DNA from 4 places in the Nostoc sp. UHCC 0252 genome. Region 4 is predicted to be linked to each of the others. Evidence: riboswitches for the same ligand, from Rfam matches in the RefSeq annotation. Region 4 holds a riboswitch; each other region holds the start of a gene.
What was found. Region 4 has a riboswitch for cobalamin ahead of cobG (precorrin-3B synthase). Riboswitches for the same ligand answer to the same signal wherever they lie in the genome.
Positions count from the first base shown of each region.

Region 1: linked by a shared signal. The riboswitch ahead of VB732_RS05260 (TonB-dependent receptor plug domain-containing protein) and the one ahead of cobG (precorrin-3B synthase) in region 4 are both predicted to bind cobalamin.
Region 2: linked by a shared signal. The riboswitch ahead of VB732_RS05150 (DUF1636 domain-containing protein) and the one ahead of cobG (precorrin-3B synthase) in region 4 are both predicted to bind cobalamin.
Region 3: linked by a shared signal. The riboswitch ahead of VB732_RS08470 (energy-coupling factor ABC transporter permease) and the one ahead of cobG (precorrin-3B synthase) in region 4 are both predicted to bind cobalamin.

Region 1 covers NZ_JAYGHE010000005.1:167,648-173,342, reverse strand. Annotated here, with positions in the region: gene VB732_RS05270 (ABC transporter substrate-binding protein) at 1-991, opposite strand, end outside; gene VB732_RS05265 ((2Fe-2S) ferredoxin domain-containing protein) at 1,172-2,044, opposite strand; gene VB732_RS05260 (TonB-dependent receptor plug domain-containing protein) at 2,080-4,146, opposite strand; cobalamin riboswitch at 4,527-4,677, opposite strand; gene VB732_RS05255 (serine hydrolase) at 4,920-5,695, opposite strand, start outside.
Region 2 covers NZ_JAYGHE010000005.1:145,998-151,692, reverse strand. Annotated here, with positions in the region: gene VB732_RS05165 (restriction endonuclease) at 1-103, shown strand, start outside; gene VB732_RS05160 (DUF4346 domain-containing protein) at 211-594, opposite strand; gene metE (5-methyltetrahydropteroyltriglutamate--homocysteine S-methyltransferase) at 778-3,030, opposite strand; gene VB732_RS05150 (DUF1636 domain-containing protein) at 3,106-3,516, opposite strand; cobalamin riboswitch at 3,815-3,958, opposite strand; gene VB732_RS05145 (hypothetical protein) at 4,314-4,553, opposite strand; gene VB732_RS05140 (high light inducible protein) at 4,616-4,828, opposite strand; gene VB732_RS05135 (hypothetical protein) at 4,910-5,158, shown strand; gene petJ (cytochrome c6 PetJ) at 5,198-5,533, shown strand; gene VB732_RS05125 (tetratricopeptide repeat protein) at 5,631-5,695, shown strand, end outside.
Region 3 covers NZ_JAYGHE010000009.1:80,333-86,027, reverse strand. Annotated here, with positions in the region: gene VB732_RS08485 (ABC transporter ATP-binding protein) at 1-216, opposite strand, end outside; gene cbiQ (cobalt ECF transporter T component CbiQ) at 191-1,003, opposite strand; gene VB732_RS08475 (energy-coupling factor ABC transporter substrate-binding protein) at 1,000-1,302, opposite strand; gene VB732_RS08470 (energy-coupling factor ABC transporter permease) at 1,289-2,065, opposite strand; cobalamin riboswitch at 2,091-2,231, opposite strand; gene cbiM (cobalt transporter CbiM) at 2,535-3,284, shown strand; gene VB732_RS08460 (PDGLE domain-containing protein) at 3,316-3,690, shown strand; gene cbiQ (cobalt ECF transporter T component CbiQ) at 3,734-4,513, shown strand; gene VB732_RS08450 (energy-coupling factor ABC transporter ATP-binding protein) at 4,534-5,328, shown strand; gene VB732_RS08445 (hypothetical protein) at 5,499-5,695, shown strand, end outside.
Region 4 covers NZ_JAYGHE010000042.1:16,008-21,702, reverse strand. Annotated here, with positions in the region: gene VB732_RS21545 (serine/threonine-protein kinase) at 1-714, opposite strand, end outside; gene VB732_RS21540 (FAD-binding domain-containing protein) at 955-1,809, shown strand; gene VB732_RS21535 (hypothetical protein) at 1,813-2,271, shown strand; cobalamin riboswitch at 2,376-2,514, shown strand; gene cobG (precorrin-3B synthase) at 2,564-4,123, shown strand; gene VB732_RS21525 (precorrin-8X methylmutase) at 4,179-4,805, shown strand; gene VB732_RS21520 (precorrin-2 C(20)-methyltransferase) at 4,802-5,509, shown strand; gene VB732_RS21515 (PHP domain-containing protein) at 5,631-5,695, opposite strand, start outside.

The sequences.
Region 1 (5,695 bases), on a different contig from region 4:
TCCAAGATTGACTAAAATTCAACCAGTAGTCAGCATTGGCTGCACGTTCCAAAACAACTTCAAAAGATAAAGGTAAACTACCAGAGGATTTATCATCACTCCAAAGATAGTTTGCTCCTGCATCAGCCAGATATTTAGCTACATAACTTTTACCTCCAGGCATATACCAAGTTCCTTTAAAATTGAACCCAACAAATATAGTTGGACGATTTTTTACAGATTTAGCTTTTTCAGCTACTCGTGCATATTTATTGGCAATTTCACTAAATATTTTTTCTGCTTGTTCGTCTTTATTAAAAAACAGAGCCGTAAATTTTAACCATTCGCTTCTTCCCAATGGCGCATCTTCCATATATTCAGAATTTATACCCACTTTCAAACCCGCCTCTGTGAGTTTGCCATAACTATCAGTTTGGGAGTTTCCAGTACCAAAAGTTGTCACTAAGTTGGGATTTAATTCTAATAATTTTTCTATATTCACATTTGAATTATTCCCTACTTGTGCTATCTTTCCGGCTTTGATTCTCTCGACTACATCAGGAGTATTGACTTGTTTAGTATTACTAATACCAATCAATTTATCAACTACACCTAATTTCGCTAGGTGGGGTAAATGAGTAGTAGATAGAGAAACTATGGAATTAATGGGAACTGTAATTACCTGCGCTTGATTAAATTCTTTTGGTGTGGGAGTTCCACATTGGACTAAAACATATTGAAACTTGGTGTTGGCATTCTGCAAAGGATTTTTTGTAGTGACGATTTTGTAGTGTTTATGATACTCTACTGCGAAGCCTGTGGCATGAGTAATCTTGATTTTATTAGGGAAGTAATCAGTATTAGGATCATAGTTTTGAATACAGCCGTTATTATTAGCATTTGTAGAGGTATCAATTGCTGTACTATGGCAAGCAATAATTAAAGTGGCAATTAAGAAGAATTGGCATAAAAAAATAATGGGTTTTGAGTGAGTCAGTTTTACCAATTTCATGGGGTTTGAGATAAATATTATTATTATCACGCAGAGACATGGAGGTGGGCACTTCCGTGGGCGGGTTTTCCGACTTGTACCCCTACAGAGAAGCAAGCTACGCGCAGCGTCTTCGTCGTGCAGAGAGGAATACCAAGAGTACTGCTTTATATCTTTGCGTGAAATTTTTAAAAGGATAAATTACACAGACTCTGGTGGATAACAATGTTCAATAACTTTGTTACCTTTTAGTAAATGTTCATTGACAATAGTTTCAGCTACGCTTGAGTTAACGCGAGTGTACCAAGTTCTATCATCAGAATGAAATACTACTGGCCCTTGTTGGCAAACTTCCAAACAGCCAGATGTTCTCACTTCTATATCTAAACCAGCATTTTCAACTGCGGATTTTAAAGCATCAAATGTGGGTTGCCATTTGCGTGAAGGAAGACAGCGAGTAGAAGTACAAACTGAAATATAAGAATGCTTCAGGGGATTTTTGCTAAACGGGATTGGTTGAATACCCAATACATAAATATCTCTTAATTCCTGATACAAAGCTAATTTTGATACATCAGGTTTCCCTTCTGGTAATAAATTTTCACCATCAACGAAAGGATTCGGTAATAAAATCGTCATCAATTGTTCATCTGCACCATTCCAAAATTGAATTCCCCAACTTCTGGGATTTCCTTCTGTATTAAACCGACGATAAAAAGCCGCACGGCTAACTTGACGCTGCTTCCTGACTCCTACAGGGGTTCTACAAAGAGGCCCACCAAAATTAGTATCAATACACAAATGTAAATGCCAACCTTCAGTCGCTACCGTCAAATATCCATCGTAGAGAATACAAAGTTTTGGTGCAGCATTAAATTCTAATTCCAAAACACTACCTTGGACAATATGCCCCACCCCTACCTGTTGCCAATTTTGCTCAAATAAAGTGTAAAGTAACGATGACAAAATATTACTTCCACAATCAAAATATTCATACTCAATTGTCCCACCTGTAAACAAAGCTTCAGTCACAACTTGATTTAACGGTGTAACCAAACAATTAAATTCACTCATCTTCAACTCTCCTCTGCATGAAAAAACTCTTAACCTTAGAACCTAGAACTCAACCCAACCTGAAAAACCCTCCCCCCATCAGGAAAACCCGGAAACAACTGATAACGCTGGTCAAATATATTATCTACACTACTTGTCAGTATCAAACTATCACTTAAAGGGACGCGCACTTTGAAATCTAAAGTAGTGTAACCAGACAAAAATTCTGTATTTGTGTTATTCGTTGGATACCCATTCAAAGAATTCATGAGCAATCCTAAATACCAACCTTGAGGATTTTCATAAGAAACACCCAAATTTAATTTATCCGCACCTGCAAATCGTAACTCCTTATCAACTTCTGCCGGATTAGAACTTTCTAAAATCCGTGGATCATTAGCTGTATAATTAGCAAAAGCATAGAAATTTTTCGCTAGTTGTAAGTTTAAAGAAGCTTCAATTCCTGTAGTTCTAACCAGTCCGATATTTTCAAAAGTACCTGTATTGCCATTCACCGGTGGTGTCAACCGCTTAAAGGCAATTGTATCTGATACTGTGTTACTAAAGAAGGTCAAACGTAATAAGCCTATGTTACCTAACTTTTGGTCAATGCCAATATCAAAACTATCACCCTTTTCTGGTTTAAGTTCAGGATTACCAATATTAGTAGGATTATTGTTAAATAAATTAGCAATGGTTGGCGCTCGGAAGTTTCTGATATAGTTAGCTCTAAGTGTTGTGGAGTCAGAGATTACGAATTTTGTACCTACAGATGGTGATGTAAATGAGCCATTTACCAAGCTACTGAAATCTTGGCGTACTCCTAAATTGACACTTAAGCTAGAAGTAAGATTATTTTCATATTTAGCGAAAATGGCTCCTTGACTAATACTGTCATCGTAATTTTCTCTATTGAGATTACTGCCATAATTAAAGGTGGTATTACGCACATTTGCATTCCGGTAATCAAAGCCGTAAACCAAAATCTGATTTTTGGTAAGATTCCAACTGTGTGTGGTTTGAATACCGTAAGAAACTTGGTTAGAATCAAACCGATTCTGAGATGAAAGTGCGCCACTACGGTTATCAAAACGAGTATTGAGAAAATCAGTATAAACTCTGGCTGTTAAAAGTGAATCATTACCATTCCCTAATTTGGAATTCCAGGTTAAATCCGTGAGAACTTGGTCTGTGTATTTGCGATTATTCTCGGTGAGAGAATTGAAAAACCCTTGCCCAAATTGGGGTTCAGGAATTGCTACCCCTCCTGGTACTCCCTGTTCTTTGCTTAAGTATAGAGTTGAGAGAGTTAAGGTATTGCGTGTTCCTAAATCTGCCTCTAGTTTGACATTGAAGTTGTTAAATAGAGCATCATTATTTGTTCTAGTTCCTGTAAAATTGGCTTCAGGAATTGTAAAAGGATAATTATTTTCTGCTTGGGTACGGTTGTAACCTACAACCCAAGAAATTACCCCGGCTTTACCACTATTTTGAATACTTTGTTGGTTTAGTCCATAAGCACCAATATTTACTTTAGCTTCTGTTGTAATATTCTCTGTGGGGCGACGAGTGACAATATTAATTACCCCTCCTATCGCATCAGAACCATAAAGTGTTGAACCTCCTCCTGGTAACACTTCAACTCTTTCAATATTATTGGTGGTAAATTCTGAAAGGTCAAAACCACCGCCACCAAGATTATTAATTGGTCTACCATCAAGCAATATTAATACTTGACCGGTATTAGAACCTCGGATAAATTGACCGCTTAAGGCGTTTACTTCTGTGCCAACTGTACCATCAGGCAAGATACCTGTCAGAAATTTTAGCGCTTCTCTAACCGTTCTAGCACCCTGTGCTTCCATCTCTTCACCCGTAATTACGTAAACCGGACGGGTAGAATCTTTCACTGTCCCCTCGCGGCGAAAGGGCGAATAAACGGGTTCATTCAATAGCTTGTCGATGACTGTTAATTCAATATCTGGTTCTTCTGTGGATGCTGGAGTATTTTCAGGTGTTACTTGTGCAACTGGTTGTAAGTCTCTTGCAGAACCTTCATACTTGGGAAACTCAGATATTTGTGGAACTTGATTAGCAATCGCTACATTTCTTCCGCAGACCATCCCATAGATTGCGGTAAAAACAAAGATTTTTGAGAAAAATTCACAATAAGTAACTATGCGGGAAGTGGACATGAAACTCCTCGTTTTCAGTAAATGCAGGTATTTATTTGTGCTGTTGAATTTCTAAGATTTAGGGTTTAACTAGCTTGCTACAATGCATTGCCATAGCTAAATCATGGTGGATACTATTTTGATAGCAAAAAGACTTTGTGGTATTCCTTATGGATACCCAAATTCCTATAAGACAACCAAAAATTAAGTGTCGTTACTAACAGCGAAGCGAATTAGTAAAACTTGCAGAGGGTACCGTCTTAAAACAGTATCTGTACCCATAAAATTTATTAATCAAATGTATCATCTGTGCCTCGCAGATAAATGTTTTGTGTCTAGAGTGAGTCGGCGGGCATTCTGACTAAGAGACACGTTATATTCGTCTCATTACAGCTGCGGGACAGCGCCGGATTTACACCGAACTTTCCCCCTTGCGCCTGATGGCTGCTCCCCATCAGAACCGACAGTTATGTGTCACATTACCATAGTTATTGTGTATATGTAAATTTCCATTAGTAACAATTTTAATTCTCCACATCACTTACTGGATATAGAATTATACTTACACTAAAGTAAACACGCATAAAAGAAATCCCCTAACTGTTAGTAAAGGGGACTTTGCGGACATTGTAGATTTAATTTCGCCAGGTGTCTTACGTTCCTAACGTATTTTTGTGGAGGCTACAAAACTGAAGTTTTGCATTTCGTTTAATCGACATTCCTTAAGGTAACTGAGTTAATTTTGGTTGGTCTAAGTATGTATATACCAACTGAGAAACTTGACGAATAAAATCCCTACCTCTGGTGTCATTGTAAGGTCTTCTCACAAAAATCCCTGCTAAGTAACGCTTGCCATTTGGCATCTCAATAATACCTGCATCCCCAATAACAAACCCAATATCACCTGTCTTATGAGCAATTACTGCTCCCGAACCCAAACCAGCTGCCAGCAACTTTCTGTTATGGCAATGATTTAAAATATCTATTGCCTGGGAGCGACTCGCATCTGAAATTAACTTATGATACTGAATCAATGCTGACAATTTTACTAAGTCGGCGGGACTGGTGGTATTAGTTCCCTTAAAATCTCCCAGTAAATGACGAATTACAGTATTTTTCAATCCCCAACTGCCAAACCGCTGATTTAATTTTGCTTTACCACCCAAGCGGTCAATAATCATATTTGTGGCGGTATTGTCGCTGATAGTAATCATTTTATTTATGGTTTGCAGCACAGTCAACTTAGTTCCCACACGTTGATACTGCAAGTCTCCAGAACCACTTGCAATCAAGTCTCGCCGCATTACCAAGGTGTCATTTAGTTTGACTGTACCAGCGTCTATTCTCTCAAATAAAGCAATCAGAATTGGGAACTTAATCGTACTCGCGGCGGGAAATACTTTGTCGCCACTAATATCCAAATAGTTACCCGTCTCTAAATCCACAAAAAACATCCCTGGCTTGAGGAAACTGTAGCGAGCCATCAATGCATTAATTT
Region 2 (5,695 bases), on a different contig from region 4:
TAATGGCTTTCCTAGTGATGATTTTGTTTTCGCTTTAACGACTGATGGGCAGTTAACTACAGTATGTTCTGAGATGATTGCTCAAGAGTTTTTGAATGCGTAACATAAATATTGTCTAACAATTCGATTGGAGCGGACTGCCGGAAGCCTCTGGTGTTGATGCCAAGGTTGCTTATATCCGCTCAACCGCACCGTTAAGTCATCAAAAGTTTAATCCTGTACGTAGTCTTGTCCTGTCACCAATGCCCATTCTGCTCGCATAAACTCACGTCCCAAGTAAGCTGCATGATCCAATCGGCTCACTGGGCAAGGTTTTGTTGACTCAAACAGTTGAATGCAAATTTCTTTAGCAGTTCTTCCTGTAAATAGGACAGTAGGTTGTCGTTCTACTTTGACCGTTGCAGGGATGGGCTTTCCGGTTTCTGGATCGATAGCCAATCCTTGCTCATTAACTTCATTGGTAAAATGTTTCGCACAGATCAAGCCTGCTCCCCGATCTAAGTAGATGATAAAGTAGCCTGCCGGATCGAGTTCTAAAAATCGCTTGGATAGTTTGTAGTCAATTGCTGCGATTGTTTCCACTGTCATTATCATCATTTTTAAACTCCAAAACAAAAAGCACCGCTCCAAACGTCAAAAGAAGTCTGAGCTTCATATCTTCAGTGAACGCAGAGAAGAATAATGTAGATATTGGGCATTACTGTTGAGTTCAACAATAAACAAGAGAGCAAAAGTCTTAAAGCACTCCCAGACTAATGCCTGTGGCTACTTTTACTGTTATTTCACAGTCGCATTCGCTTCCTCCCGTAGAACTTTCGTGGCTTCCACCATATTCTTTAAAGCCGGAATCACCTCTGACCATCGCCGAGTTTTCAAACCACAATCTGGATTTACCCAAATTTGTTTTACAGGTAAATTAGCAATTCCAGTCCGCAATTGTTGTAAAATCTGCTCAGTTGTCGGCACGACAGGACTATGAATATCGTAGACTCCATTACCAACTTGATGTGAGTAACCACCCTCTGTGATTTCTCGCAAAGTTTGATTGTTGCTGCGACTATTTTCAATTGAAATAACATCAGCATCTAACCGTTCGATATCCTTGATGATGTCACCAAATTCGCAGTAGCACATGTGGGTATGAATTTGCGTTTGGGGTTGGGCTACTGCTGTCGCCAAACGAAATGCATCTACAGCCCAAGATAGATATTCATTCCAGCGCTCAACCTTCAGGGGTAAACCCTCACGCAGCGCGGGTTCATCTACTTGAATTACCTTTGCACCAGCCGCTTCCAAATCCGCTACCTCATCCCGCAACGCTAAAGCAATTTGGAAAGCTTGTTCTGATTTGGAAATATCCATCCGGGGATAAGACCAATTTAAGATAGTTACAGGAGCCGTCAACATCCCTTTTACAGGTTTTTCCGTCAATGATTGAGCTACTTTAAACTCACGTACCGTCATTGGCGCAGTCCGAACCACGTCACCATAAATAATTGGTGGACGAACATAACGGCTACCGTAGCTTTGCACCCAACCATTTTCAGTGAAAGCGAAGCCTGATAACTGCTGTCCAAAAAATTCCACCATATCGGTGCGTTCAAATTCACCATGAACTAAAACATCTAATCCTAATTCCTCTTGTAGTTTAATGCTTTCAGCAATTTGAACATCAATTGCAGCTTCGTATTCTGACTGACTCAATTCACCCCGTTTGTAACGCATTCGGAGTTGGCGAACTTCAGAGGTTTGGGGAAAAGAACCAATTGTAGTTGTGGGGAACAGAGGAAGCGAAATTTGGGAATCAAGCCGCAATCCATAGGATAAGGAGCGCTGAAAATCATCAGTTTTTAAAGTTTTTAGTCTTTCTTGAACTGACTGATTTGCTGGATTAAACTCCTCGAACTTATTCCAGCTAGTCTCGATAATTTCTTGTTCTGTTTTAGTATTTTCTCCTATTATTGTCCGAGCCAAGAAAACCACTTCTTGAAGTTTCTGTTCAGCAAAACTCAAGACATTACGTAGTGGTGATGGTAATCGTTTTTCTCGTTTGGCATCGTAGGGAACAAATTGTAAGGAAGCAGATGGTTGAATATGTAGAGATGTTCCATGTAAAGTCTCTACAATCTCTTGTAAAATGGGAATAACTTTCTCGGAACGAATTTGCCAAATATTTCTTGCGTCTATAATCCCTGCACCTAGTCGCTTATTTGGTGGGAAACCGTAGGTTTTGATTAACTCTAAGTTGCGTCCGCGTGTCAAGTCTAAGCTAATAGCAGCAACGGGTAAATCTATCACCCAAGGGTAAGTTTCACCCAAATCATCAAAATAAGTAACCAAGTGTAGGGGTATTCCAACTAACGAAAGTGATTGATAAACTTTATGAAAGTGTTCTTTCCAAGAATTAGCATCACCTAAAACAAGTGCAGGTTCATGTATTTGTACTTCTTCTACTCCCAGATTTTTTAATTCAGTGAGTAGGTTTATGTATAGCGGAATTAACTTTGATACTGCTTGCTGAATATTTAGTGATAGTTTGCTTAAGCGCAGCAGAGTACAGGGGCCAAGTACAATCGGAATTGCTCGTTTACCTAATATTTTTTGAGCGCGGCTAACTCGTTCTAAAAAGTCACTGAAATCAGATGGTAATGTTGATTCAGCAATTTCCGGGACAAGATAGTGATAGTTAGTATCAAACCACTTGGTCATTTCCAAGGCGGGAATTCCTTCTTTACCTCGTGCCATTGTAAAGTAGCGTTCTAAGCCAGAAAGCTGTTGAAATCTTTCAGGAATTAGCCCAAAACGAAATGTCCAGTCAAGTACATGATCGTAGAGAGTTGTGTCTCCAATTCCAATATAATCAATTCCGGCTTCAAGTTGGGTTTTCCAGTTAGATTCCTCAACTTTTTGTATGGTTTGCAGTAATGATTCGGACTCTATATTACCACTCCAAAATGCTTCTAGCGCTTTCTTTACTTCCCGGTTTTTACCAATGCGGGGATAGCCTAATGTTGCTGTTTGAATCTGCATTACTTTCTGTTCCTTTTAAGATTAATGATTTAGGTACTAGAGATTGGAAACTGAGAAATTTTATCCAATCATCAATTAACAACAACTTATGTTTAATTTTGCCCACTTATTTAGTGGTGGAATCTTTGCTAAAATCCCTTTTTTCAAAGGTTCAGGTCGTTCTGACCAAGGTAATAAACCATCAGGCTTAGTATAATATTGAGTTGCACATTTCAATACAGCAGATGCACAGCCGTCAACTGGTAAATCGCCAAAGAGATAGGTTGATTTACCTTCTGCTGTAAAGGCAATGACGCAAGAATGGTTACAAGCACTCATGCATTCAACTCCCTGAATGTGGAATTTATTTCGCAATTCCCAGTTTTGTGCAAGTTGTTGAAGTTGCTTTAGTAGTTGTTCACCTTTACTTTCACCAACTCTTTTACCGTTTTGCCAAACGCTGGCGCAAGTCGTGCAAACAAACAAAGTATGTTGTTTATTGAGCATTAATTTTGAAGTTTGTAGAAAGAAGTCTGAATCGCAGATATGACAACTTTTTGCAGTCGTACAACTGCAACATAACGTGTCAATTTGGCAAAAATGATCTTGCAAAAGCTTTCACGCCAACAAAAAGCTAGCGCAAATGACAGTTGCACCAAAGCATAATTGCAATTATCAATAAACTGCCTATAATTTCACAGCCATGAGTAGTCTGTGGAGTATCTCTGGCACTATGAGAACGTGAAACTGATGTATCGTTGAAATATTTATGGCAATATTCACCTGTACCTCGCAGATGGGTATGAGTTTACGTGTTGCTTTCGGCGGGCATTCTGACTCACAAGGCGAACCTTGATTACAGCTGCGGGACAGCGCCGGATTTACACCGGACTTTCCCCCTTGCGTCTGATGGCTGACTCCCAACAGAACCGAGTTGATATTGGTCTAATAATAGCATGATTATGAATTTAATCATACTTAAACTGACTGGTTGCAATAGCTACCATTTGTTAGTGGGACTGAGACAAAAACAACCAAAAAAGAACCTCAAATCTATATACAGAAAGACTTTAACATCGTTTTGCTTAGTTTATTAATATATCTGAGGTTTGGGCTATTTTTGAGCATAAGGTGTATTTCCCTTACGCTGCATGGGTTTGAGACTTGTTTTTCCCTCAAAAATGTTTAAGTCCCGCTAAATACACAGTTACTAATAATTGATTCCTAAAATTTAAAAGAAGTCTTGGTTATGTCCACCAAGACTTCGGATATATTTATTCAACTTAAAACCTGAAGCCAACTTTTTATCCCAAATTGCTGAAATAGATTGCCCAAATGGTTCCTGTTACTCCCACAGCAATTAAAAGGTTAGTGAAAAACTTGCCTAATTCAGTTGATTCTCCCAGTACTTTATCATCTTGACCTGCACTGAAAAATAATGACCAGGCTTGGTTAACATTAATTGTTTCAAAGTTGTTGAAATTGGGGCGAAAAACAACGGGGCCAATTAAATCTTTTTTAGGGAAATCAAAATCAGTTTTCATAGCTATCCTCTGGTAATTTTATATCGGTTAATTGAGTGAAATTCTTCAATATTCAGATTTAGTTATAGGTTTGTCAGCCATCCAATCAAGCCGTGTCCTGTAACAACTTCTAGAGCTATGAGTGAGACAAAACCAATCATCGCTAAACGTCCGTTGAGTTTCTCGGCGTACTCGGTAAAACCTGCTCTTGGGGTTTGATCTACATAAACCTTTGGTTCGATTGCAAAGTTGTTGAGTTGACCAAGTTCGTTCATGGTAAAGCCTTTGCTTGTCATGTCTTTTTTCCTTTACTTGCTTATGTAATAAAATATAACATTATGTAAATATTTTTTACAAGTACTTGACAGAAACAAAGAATGTGGTTTTCCGTACTCAGCAGGTTAGGTTTACCGTATGTGCGATCGCACATAGCATCTCCCTTTTGGGCGATCGTCTCTGGCGGGTGCAAAGCACCATCGCGTAGCGTCTCGTACCCCTCCCCTACTCTTAAGCAAACTACGCGCAGCGTCGACCACAGGAGAAGAGAAGCCATCGCACAAAGCCAAGCCAGACAGTTTGACAGTTTGTCATTTGACGACACCACCCATGAACAAGAGAATTGTTGAGGATGTCGAATAAGCTTTAATTGCAGAGGGAACATTGGGATGAAAAAGATTATTTCAGTGCTGTTGCTGGGTGTAGCGATTTTCACTTTTGCCTTCAATAATCCAGCTTTAGCAGCAGACGCAGCCAGTGGAGCCAAAGTCTTTAGTGCCAATTGTGCTTCTTGTCACGCAGGTGGTAAAAACTTGGTTCAAGCCAACAAAACTTTGAAAAAAGATGCTTTAGAAAAGTTTGGGATGTACTCAGCAGAAGCGATTATCGCCCAAGTTACAAATGGTAAAAACGCTATGCCTGCTTTCAAAGGTCGTTTAAAACCAAATCAAATTGAGGATGTTGCAGTATATGTGCTGGGACAAGCAGACAAGGATTGGAAATAAAGTCAGAATACGACTGTTGTTCTCTAGTTAAGAAATAGTAGGTAGGGTATGTGCCTTATCTACTCATTTTGCTCTGCTAATAAAGTGAGATATTATTATGAGTCGCTTTTACCGATTCATCCTCAATTTTGGTATTGCCGTTGTACTCGTCTGTCTTTTTCT
Region 3 (5,695 bases), on a different contig from region 4:
ACTTAACGGTTCACCACGCCAACGCACAAGACCAGAATTAGGTTTATATAGACCATTAGCTAATAAAAATAGTGTAGTTTTACCACAACCATTTTGACCAATTAATGCACACCTTTTGCCAGATGGAATCTTAAGTGTTAGACCATTCAAAGCTGATTGCTGTGCTACTGGATAGGTGTAATAAACCTGCTCAAATTCGAGTAAATATTCCTGCATTCCGCCAAAAATCCAATCCTATTAATACTACACAGCCGAAAATAGCTTCAATGATATACCGCTTTTGAGGATGATAACGGCGGGGATGCCAAACTCGAAATTCACTGACAAAACCGCGTGCTTCCAATCCGAGAGAGAACTGACTATAACGTTGTAAGGTTCGCTGTAATAGTTGTCCGATTAGTAGTGCTAAACTTTTCATTCCACTATGCCAAGTACGGTAGCCACCACGAGCATTTTGGGCAGTCAACAATTCACTAGCTGTATTTAGCAGGATGAAAATAAACCGATACATTAGTAATAACAAATCGCTCAGAAGCACAGGAAATCGTAAGTAACGCAGAGTTTGTAATATCTCTGGGAAAGGCACTGTTAACATGAGAAAATATAAGCAAGAAACAGAGGCTAATGCTCTAGTTAAAATTCCCAATGCTTGGATACTGCCACTATGACTGATATAAATATAAAAGTGTCCGAAAGCGAATCCATACCACGAGTCTAATTGCACCTTGGGCAAATCAGGTATAGCAACTCCATTCACCATCAAAGCTGGTAAGCTTGTCAAACAAAAAATTATGGTGAACATTAACAACCGAAAATAAACACCAGCCGGGATTCTTGCATAAATAACTATCCAAATACCCATCCAAATCGCTATTAAAATTTGTACTAGCGGATGGGTAGTAAGGGAAATTGCAAGAGTAGTGAATGCAAAAATTATTTTATGTTCTGGTGGCAATCTTCGGAGTCGATTAGTATAAGCTAAAGTGTCTAATTGCAAGCTCATTCTTCACGCTTTTGTTGTTGGGAACGTCCTTTATACAACCCAATTGCATAACCGACAACTCCAGCACCCAAAGCTGCTTGCGAAGCAAATAACAAGCTTGCTACCTCACTACTAGGAGGTTCAAATAGTGATTTAAACCAGGGTTGATATCCGGGTTGTATTTCAGTAATTGCTTTTTTGGCTTGATCATCAGAACCGCCAAATTCCCCACTCCGCACAAATATCAATGGTGCAACTGCTAAAGCTAATACAGCTACTACCAACAGCCAGTTACTCAACCCTTTTTTAGATTGACTCATTACCATTTCCTCGCTTGATTAATTGCAACAGTTCCAATTCTTGAGGATTATAAGATTGCAGCCAGTTCCATACCAACACAGTTAGTAATCCTTCACTAATTGCTAAGGGAACTTGAGTTATAGCAAAAATTCCGGCGAACTTGGTAAATGAAGCGATAAATCCACCAACGGGGGCAGGGAAAGCTAGGGCGAGTTGAATAGAAGTTATAACGTAGGTTAGTAAATCTGCGATCGCAGTTGCTAAAAATATGGCGATTTTTTGTTTACCACTCAGCTTAATTGTCAGATTATATATCCAGTAAGCTGCAAATGGGCCAGCGATCGCCATCGAAAAAGCATTTGCGCCCAGCGTCGTCAAGCCGCCATGCGCCAATAACAAAGCTTGAAATAACAATACCAAGCTACCTAAAACCGTCATGGTGAGAGGGCCAAACAGCACCGCACCTAACCCCGTCCCTGTAGGATGAGAACAGCTACCTGTGACAGAAGGAATCTTCAACGCTGACAGTACAAAAGTGAAAGCACCAGCCAATCCCAGTAGTAGTTTTAGTTCCGGGTTAGCTTGGGTAATGCGAGTCAGACTACGCAATCCTAATAAAAAAAATGGTAATGCCACAATCCACCAAAAAACCGCCCACTGCACTGGTAAAAAACCTTCCATAATGTGCATAGCATAAGCGGGTTTGGGGAAACCAACTACCAAGTAAAAACTAATAACTCCCATCAGGGTTAGACTAACTAACGCCTGTTTTTTTCTTTTCATAACCTGTACCTCGCAGATTTATGTTAACGAATTGGTTCCCATCGGCGGGCATCCTGACTCACCTAATTTTGGCTCACAGTTGCGGGACAGCGCCGGATTCACACCGGACTTTCCCCCTTGCGTCCAATGGCTGCTCCCCATCAGAACCGATTGGAGTAACTATATCACTATTGCTCAAGCATCAAGACCGCGAACAAAATAATCCTATCAACCTAAATTGATTGTATTTAACAAAATTTGGGGGTTTAAGTCCCTGCCTAATAGGGGCAACACGTTTTGATGCCTAATTCAAATCCCCGTCACAAAACGTAATTGCAAATCGGAAATTGCGTTAGCGTAGCGGGGCGAAGCCCATTGCGAATTGGTTTAATATGCCCCCCCACTGGATTGAAGTTTTTAGAGAATACGTGGTCTACTAGACAACTAAACGTTTAAATACAATCTGGCTGCAAAGGACACTTCTGAGAATATGGAAACAATACCATTTATGGGTACTTCGTCCTTCGGCTGGCTGTACTGGGTAATACAGCCGCTAGCTCTACACATTCCAGATGGCTTTTTGAACTTACCCGTTATCCTGATCACCTGGATAATTGCCCTAAGTCTAATTACAGTAGCGACTAAGCGATCGCAGGCAGAATACCAAGAACGGGCTGTACCTTTAATGGGAGTTTGTGCAGCATTTATCTTCGCAGCGCAAATGATCAATTTCCCGATTCCAGGAGGCACTTCTGGACACCTTTTAGGCGGAACACTAGCTGGAGCTTTATTAGGCCCCTGGGCTGGCTCGCTAGTTATGGTTGCAGTGTTCATCGTGCAAGCTGTTCTGTTTCAAGATGGTGGACTGACCGTTTTAGGAGCCAACATCTTTAATATGGGATTAATTGGGACTTTTGGTGGTTACTATCTCTATCGCACAGTCAGATTTGCTACTGGGCGCGATACCTTGCGGGGTATGACAATTGGTGCGGCGATCGCTGCTTGGACAAGTGTAATGGTAGCTTCAGTTGTGTGTGCCTTACAACTAGCTGTGTCTGGAACAGTTCCTCTGATGGTAGGTTTGACAGCGATGGCTTCTTGGCATATTGTAATTGGCATTGGCGAAGCGCTGATCACCGTCGTAGCACTCAGCTTTATTTGGCGGACTCGACCTGATTTATTTTACGATCCACCTCGTAAGATAAAATCACCTGTGTCTCGTCCCGTCTCTCGTTATTAAAAGGTGTGTGTTGAATCAGGATTTAATACTTATGAGTAGCAACCTTTCGCGATCGCGCAACCAAGCTTTTGTTATCGCTGGCTTAGGTATTGCCCTGTTGATTGCAATTTTCCTTTCGCCACTAGCAAGTCAAAACCCAGATGGGCTAGATAGAGTCTCAGAAGACTTGAAGTTTGACAACAAAGCACTCGAAGATAAACCCGCTCACAAATTACCCTTTTATGGGATTTTTGATGAGTATGCCCTTAGAGGAGTACCAGAAGCGATCGCTACTCCATTAGCTGGGTTAGTCGGAACACTAGCAACTTTTGGTTTAGCCTGGGGTATTGGCAAACTAGTTGTTCGTGGTTCTAGTTCACCTTCTACACAGAATAATGCTGATTCAGACTCAGATGCGCCAGATTAACAATTCGTAATTAGTAATTAAATACAGATAGGAACTGAACATCATGCTGCTGCACGTTGGGGCGTTTGTGCTGGATATCGATAGCAAACAAGCTACTCTTTGGCACAAACTCGCTCCCCGTACTCGGATACTTTGTACCTTATTGTTTGTGTTTGCCAATGCTCTAACACCAAATGGGCATTGGTGGACTTGGGCTATTTATGGATTAGCTTTAATCAGTCTAGTCTTGCTTAGTAAAGTCACCCTATCAGTACTAGTGAAACGGTTAGCAGTTGAGCTAACGTTTATTAGTGTCGTTCTCCTGGGTACTTTATTTCGGGGTGGTGGCGAGGTGTTATGGTCTTGGGGATCATTGCAGATTACGACAGTGGGGCTAACTGTCTTGGGTAGCGTCACGCTTAAAGCATTGCTATCGCTGCTAATACTAAACTTACTGACTTTAACAACTTCGGTAACAGCCCTGCTTCATGCCCTGCTGGAATTAAGAACTCCACCACTATTAGTAGCAATTCTGGCATCTATGTATCGCTATATCAGCGTGTTGATCGGCGAGTTTAACGCTATGCGTCGGGCGGCGGAGTCTCGAAATCTGATGAACAGCAATCGCTCTATCCGGCTAATTGTTGGCAACATGATTGGAGCGCTGTTTATCCGTACTTACGATCGCGGAAATCTCGTTTATCAAGCGATGCTCTCACGAGGCTATCAAGGAGTACCACCAATGATGGAAAAAGTCTCGCCAGGAGGACGATCTGACGTTGTGGCTTTAAGTCTAACTGTAATTTTGGCACTATTGGGTCAGGCTATTTACTGGCGGAAATAACCTTTTTTCACATTATCTCAATGCACCATAATCCAATATCAATTCAAAATCTTAGCTATACCTATCCTGATGGAACTCAAGCTTTAGACCAAATAAATTTGTCTATCAAGGCAACAGAACGAGTGGCGCTAATCGGAGCCAATGGTTCGGGAAAATCCACGCTGCTGTTACATCTGAATGGAATTATCATGCCGCAAGCGGGAGAAGTGACTATTGGAGAGTGGTCTATAAACTCGGAAAATTTGCAAAATATTCGGAATTTTGTGGGTTTGGTGTTTCAGAACCCAGATAATCAGCTATTCATGCCAACAGTTTGGGAAGATGTTGCTTTTGGGCCGTTAAATCTGGGTGTGCAAGGTGATGAATTGATCGAACGAATTCTGCAAGCAATGGCAGCAGTTGATATTGATCCCCAATGGTATGGGCAACGCTATACAAATAATTTATCTGGAGGTGAAAAGAAGCGGATTGCGATCGCTGGAGTCTTGGCTATGAACCCACAAGTATTAGTATTGGATGAACCCTCTGCTCAGTTAGATCCCCGTTCCCGCCGTCAATTCATTGAATTGCTACAAACTTTACCTCTGACACAACTGATTGCAACCCATGATTTAGATTTAGCTTTGGATTTATGCGATCGCACAGTTGTTCTCAGTCAAGGTAAAGTCGTATACGATGGCCCAACTGAACAGGTAATGAGCAATCCAGAGTTTTTACATGGGCACGCTTTAGAGTCACCACTAAGTTATAGCCGCCCTTACTGTCAGTTAGAACATGCACCTGTTAAGGCATCTCGATACCGTGAATTTGTTTAATTCACCCACAAATATTTTTCACCTGCTAAATCATTGCCCTATCTAAAAATTTCACCGGAGAGGCAGCTGTTGGGAGCAAGGAGTTCTTAGCTGGGATAAATAATTCTTCCTTTTTCTCCCTGCTCCCTGCCCCCTGCTCCCCTGCCTCTTTTAACATGGAGATATCACTGATGTTACTCGCTTCTTCTGATAAACCTATTGATAAAAATCTCAAAGATGTTGTAAACGAAATTGAAGCGCAAAGTCCTAGTTTATCAGTTTTAGCAGCCCGCCAATTTCGCTATAGCTTGCGTCAAACTCCTGTAGAAGTCAATATCAAAGAACCACGACAATTTAACATACTCGAAGAATTTATTATCCGCGCTGC
Region 4 (5,695 bases):
TGGAGATTTGCCAGTAAGTAAATAAACAAATGTGCGACCGAGGGCGAAAAAATCTGATTGTGGTACGGCTTTACCATTGGCTTGTTCTAGTGGTGTATAACCAGGTGAAAAAATCCCTGTTATATTCTGGCCTGCTGCTTTTTGATGATAGGTTGATGTAACTTCTCTTGCTGTACCAAAGTCTATCAAAGCCAGATGTCCATCGGCTTTGAGCATAATATTTGCTGGCTTGATATCTCGATGAAAAAAGTTCTGCTGATGCACTTCATGCAAAATATTTGCCAACTGAGTTAGCCATAAAAGTGCTAACTTTTCATCAATGGGGCGATTACTTCGTTGTTCCATATATTGATACAAGTCCAACCCCTCGATTTTCTCCATCACCAAGCAATGCAGTGGCGCTTGGCTATTTTTGGGAGAGAAGGTAAAGTACCCATCTCCCTTTGGAATTCCGGGATGATTCAGATGGCTTAAGACTTGTGCCTCTTGCTGAAACAGCGATACTGCCTTGGCATCATCCAGCATCAGAACTTTTAAGACTTTGAGGGTGTTAGCGTGGTTGACTTCAAATGTCTTGGCAAAACCACCAGCACCTAATTGGCGAGTCACTCGATACCGTCCTTCTAAGAGCAATTCTGAGCCACAGGCTTGACAAAACAGTATATTTTCAGAATTTTGGGGTCTTGGGCAATCGGGATTAATGCAGAGGGTCATGGTGTTTTTTGCAACACAATTTGCCCTGACAGTCTAGCCTTACTGGGATATTCACGTCACCAGTAAAAATTAGGACAATGACCGATGCCTGCGGTTCTTGCAAGTCTACGCACTGATTCATCTTTGCTTACTATGAAAAAAGTTCTCCCATCAGGTTGAGAGCGATCGCTTATATTTATCCGCGATAATAATGACTTAACTTACAAGTATTTTTATTTATTCTCATCCTTCAAAGTTCACATGACTAAAGATATGCAACGCGAATTTACCAACCGCGATGAGTTGGTAGCCTACCTGCGCGAACAATTCCCAGATGCAGCAGAACGCGATCGCCACATCAGCGAAACTGTGGGAGGACGCAAAGCTGCACAAGAAGCGCTGCAAAAAATTGATGCACTAAGCTACGCGCAAACACGAAATTTTTTTGCAGGTGCAGTCACGCGACTTTCGCCTTATATTCGCTATGGCGTTTTGAGTTTGCGAGAAATTCGAGATTATGTCCTTGAACAGGTACAGCACCAAAATGATGCTACGAAACTAATTAACGAGTTAGGCTGGCGCGACTACTGGCAAAAGTTGTATGCCAAGTTAGGAGATGGAATCTGGAAAGACCAGGAAGAGTACAAAACTGGTTACACTGTGGCTGAATATGCACCCGAATTGCCGCAAGATATCAGACAAGGAACCACAGGTAGAGTTTGCATCGACAGTTTTAGCCGTGACTTGCAAGAAACTGGCTATCTACATAACCACGCCCGAATGTGGCTAGCGGCTTACATTGTCCATTGGCTGCATATTCGTTGGCAAGCAGGAGCTAAATGGTTTCTAGAACACCTTTTAGATGGAGATCCTGCTAGTAATAATATGTCATGGCAATGGGTTGCCAGCACCTTTAGTCAGAAACCATATTTTTTCAACCGTGAAAATTTAGAACGCTACACCAAAGGCATTTATTGCCAGAAATGTCCCCTTTACGGTCATTGTGATTTTGAAGGCAGCTATGAAGAATTAGAACAGCGACTTTTTCCCAAAGGGGAATTTAGCAAACAAGCTAATAGCCAAAGTTGGCAACGTGGAAAAAAAGGTAAAAAGTGAAAAATGAATAAACCAATTGTTTGGGTACATGGAGACTGCCTCAGTCCAAATAATCCCGCATTAGAACAATACCCTGATGCGCCAGCTATCTGGGTTTGGGACGAGGCTTTGATAGAAGAATGGCAACTGAGTCTCAAACGCATCGCTTTTATCTACGAATGTTTGCTGGAGTTACCCGTTGTTATCCGTCGTGGCGATGTGGGACAAGAAATTTTAACTTTTGCTCAAGAACATGATGCAAATTTAGTTGTCACAGCCAACAGTCCCAGCCCCCGATTTGATGATATCTGCAATCAAATAGAAGGTTCGATAGCAGTGGAAGTACTAGAAGTAGAACCATTTTTTGAGTATGACGGCTATATTGACCTCAAGCGGTTCTCGCGCTATTGGAAAGTCGCTCAAAATTATGTTTTTCGTTCAAATCTGCCCCTCTCTGACTCAGAAAAAGACAGTTTCGTGTAGTAAAACCAGGGAGAAGTCTTTTTATTAAATCTAATTAGGCGATTACTACATGAGCCATCGAATTCACGCTTTTGGGCGTGGATAGGTTGATTCAAAATATGAAGCATTAAATATTCTGACTGCGTTCTCGTGCTAAATTACTAAAGCTTGGAGTTGGGAAACTCCGGTGAAATTCCGGGACTGTGCCGCAGCTGTGATGGGATCACCCAAGTCAGAATGCCAACTCTCAAGATGTCAGAGAAGACACACTCACCTTATACTCCCTGCGTTGCACGGGGAAGGAGTTCCAAGTTTGCTTTCAGGATTTGCCACTTGTCCTGGCTTGTTTTATGCTACACCCGCCGCCGATGGTATATTATCTCGCATTAGAATACCAGGTGGAATTATTAGTAGTCAGCAGTGCCGTGCGATCGCAGATATAGCAGAACAGCACGGTGGCGGCTATGTAGATGTGACTAATCGAGCTAACCTACAAGTCCGCGAAATCCGCACGGGGATAAATGCTGAGGTTCTGAAACATCTACAGGATATGGGACTAGGTTCTCGTAATCCTGTTGTAGACCACATCCGTAATATTATGACCAGCCCAACTGCTGGTATCGACCCGCTAGAATTAATCGACACTCGCCCTTTTTTCCAAAGTTGGGATGATTATATTGCTACACATCCGGCGCTTTCTGGATTGTCGGCAAAATTTAGCGTTTGCTTTGATGGTGGTGAGATAATTCGGGTGTGCGATCGCTTGAATGATATCCTATTTGCTGCTGCCTTAGTTGACGGTAATGTTTATTTCCGCCTTTATCTGAGTGTCGGCGCAAAGGGGCAACCGCCTAGCGATATGGGAATTTTGTTATCACCAGAGCAATGTTTGCCCGTCTTGGCAGCTTTGGCGGATGTCTATCTAGCTCATAGTAATACTACAAGTAAGCGTCGGCTACGTCTCTTAGAGTTATTGAATACTTTAGGTTGTGAAAATTATCTTCAGGAAGTTGAGCAGCGTCTACCTTTTTCTCTTTTATGCAGTGACCTAACCCCCCAACCCCCTTCCCTAATAGGGAAGGGTGAGAAATTCTCCCCTCTCCTTGTAGGAGAGGGACTGGGGGAGCGGTCAGATGCGAAGTATCAGCATATTGGCATCCATCCCCAACGTCAGCAAGGCTTATTTTACATTGGTGTCGTCTTACCCCTTGGACGATTGGAGAGTAACCAGATACGTGGTTTAGCAGATTTAGCAACGAAATACGGTAGCGGCACTCTTCGATTAACCCCTTGGCAAAATCTGTTGCTAACAGATATTCCTCAGCAATGGGTTGGCGATGTCCTGCAAGAAATTGCTTTCTTAGGATTGGATTCCTCAGCAACTAATATCAAGAGTGCATTAGTTGCCTGTTCTGGAAAAAAGGGTTGCGCCTCTTCTGCCACGGACACCAAAAGTCATGCATTAGCATTAGCAGAGTATCTTGAAACTCGCGTTATTCTCAATTGCCCTGTTAATATCCACTTCACTGGCTGCGAAAAATCCTGCGCCCAGCATACCAAGAGTGATATTACTCTGCTCGGTGTCAGCATTGAGGCTGACAATGAAACTGTGGAGGGCTATCACATTTATGTTGGTGACAGCAAGCAGAAATTCGGACGTGAAATATATCAATATGTAACTTTTGCCGAACTACCTGCATTAATAGAGCGGATGCTAGATGTATATAAAATTGAACGCCTAAATTCTGATGAGTCCTTTGGGAAATTTGCTAATCGATATGCGATCGCCCAATTACAGCAGTTATTTAATATTATTCCTAAATCATTTGTAAATAACAAGATTCCTAACCTTCTAGAGAAGTCGGCAATCTAAGCCTTTCGATTTTCATCAGTCAATCCAAAATCCAAAATCTAAAATCCCAAATCGAATGCCCGACTACATCCGAGATGCCAACGAAATTTACCGCAATTCTTTTGCAATCATCCGGTCAGAAGCGAACCTAGATGTGCTGCCACCAGATGTAGAAAAAGTTGCTGTGCGTCTCATTCACGCCTGTGGAATGACGGATATTGTCACTGACTTGGGATATTCACCAACAGCAGTACAATCTGCAAGGACAGCACTAGCAGCAGGAGCGCCAATTCTGTGCGATTGCCGGATGGTTGCCGATGGCGTTACTAGGCGACGGTTGTCTGCAAATAATCAAGTTATCTGTACCCTTAACGAGCCAGAAGTGCCAGAACTTGCCCAGCGTATGGGTACTACAAGGTCGGCGGCAGCTTTAGAATTATGGCGATCGCACCTTGAAGGATCGGTGATCGCAATCGGTAATGCGCCCACAGCACTATTCCGGCTATTAGAAATGCTTGATGAAGGACTGCCGAAACCTGCGATTATCTTAGGCTTTCCAGTGGGATTTGTCGGTGCAGCCGAATCAAAAGCCGCATTGGCAGCAGACAGCAGGAATGTGCCATTTTTGACCTTACATGGTCGGCGCGGTGGAAGTGCGATCGCAGCCGCAGCAGTTAACGCCCTGGCAACGGAGGAAGAATGAATATGGACAAAGGTCGTCTTTACGGAATTGGTGTCGGCCCAGGCGATCCCGAACTATTGACTCTCAAAGCACTGCGGTTATTACGTGCGGCTCCGGTGGTAGCTTATCAATCAGCCACAGATAAAGAAAGTGTCGCTAGAGCGATCGTGGCGCAATATCTTCCTGGCAATCAAATCGAGGTGTTATTTCATCTCCCCCGCGCTTTGGAACCAGAAAAGGCCAAGTCTATTTATGATAAAGAAATTCAACCAATCGCTGACCATCTAGCAGCCGGTCGAGATGTGGTGGTGCTATGCGAGGGCGATCCATTTTTCTATGGTTCCTTCATGTACGTTTTCACACGGTTATCTGAAGAGTACCCAACAGAAGTTATCCCCGGAGTTTCTTCGTTAATGGCTTGTCCGGTAGCCTTGGGTGTACCTTTCACCTATTACACCGATATTCTCACTGTTCTACCCGCGCCATTGCCGGCAGAAGAACTGACTACACATCTGCTGATGACTGATGCAGCAGCAATTATGAAGCTAGGTCGTCACTTTACCAAAGTACGAGATGTCTTGCATAAATTAGGGTTAGCATCACGAGCAAGATATATTGAGCGGGCATCAACCTCACAGCAACGAATTATACCCCTGGATGAAGTTGATCCAGATAAAGTGCCCTATTTCTCAATGATTGTGATCCCAACTAAGAATCGGCTTTGAACCAATAGGCTGGGGTTAAGATGCGATCCTCCCTAACCCTCTTCAAAAAGAAGGGAACTAAGTCCTTTTTTAAAGAAGTTAGGGGATCGAAAATCTTGGAACACTACTAATTGATTCATCTTTACAAGCGTTGTAGCAAGCTCAAACCGTGGGTGTCAGTACCACAGGTATTGAAAAGAAAGTATT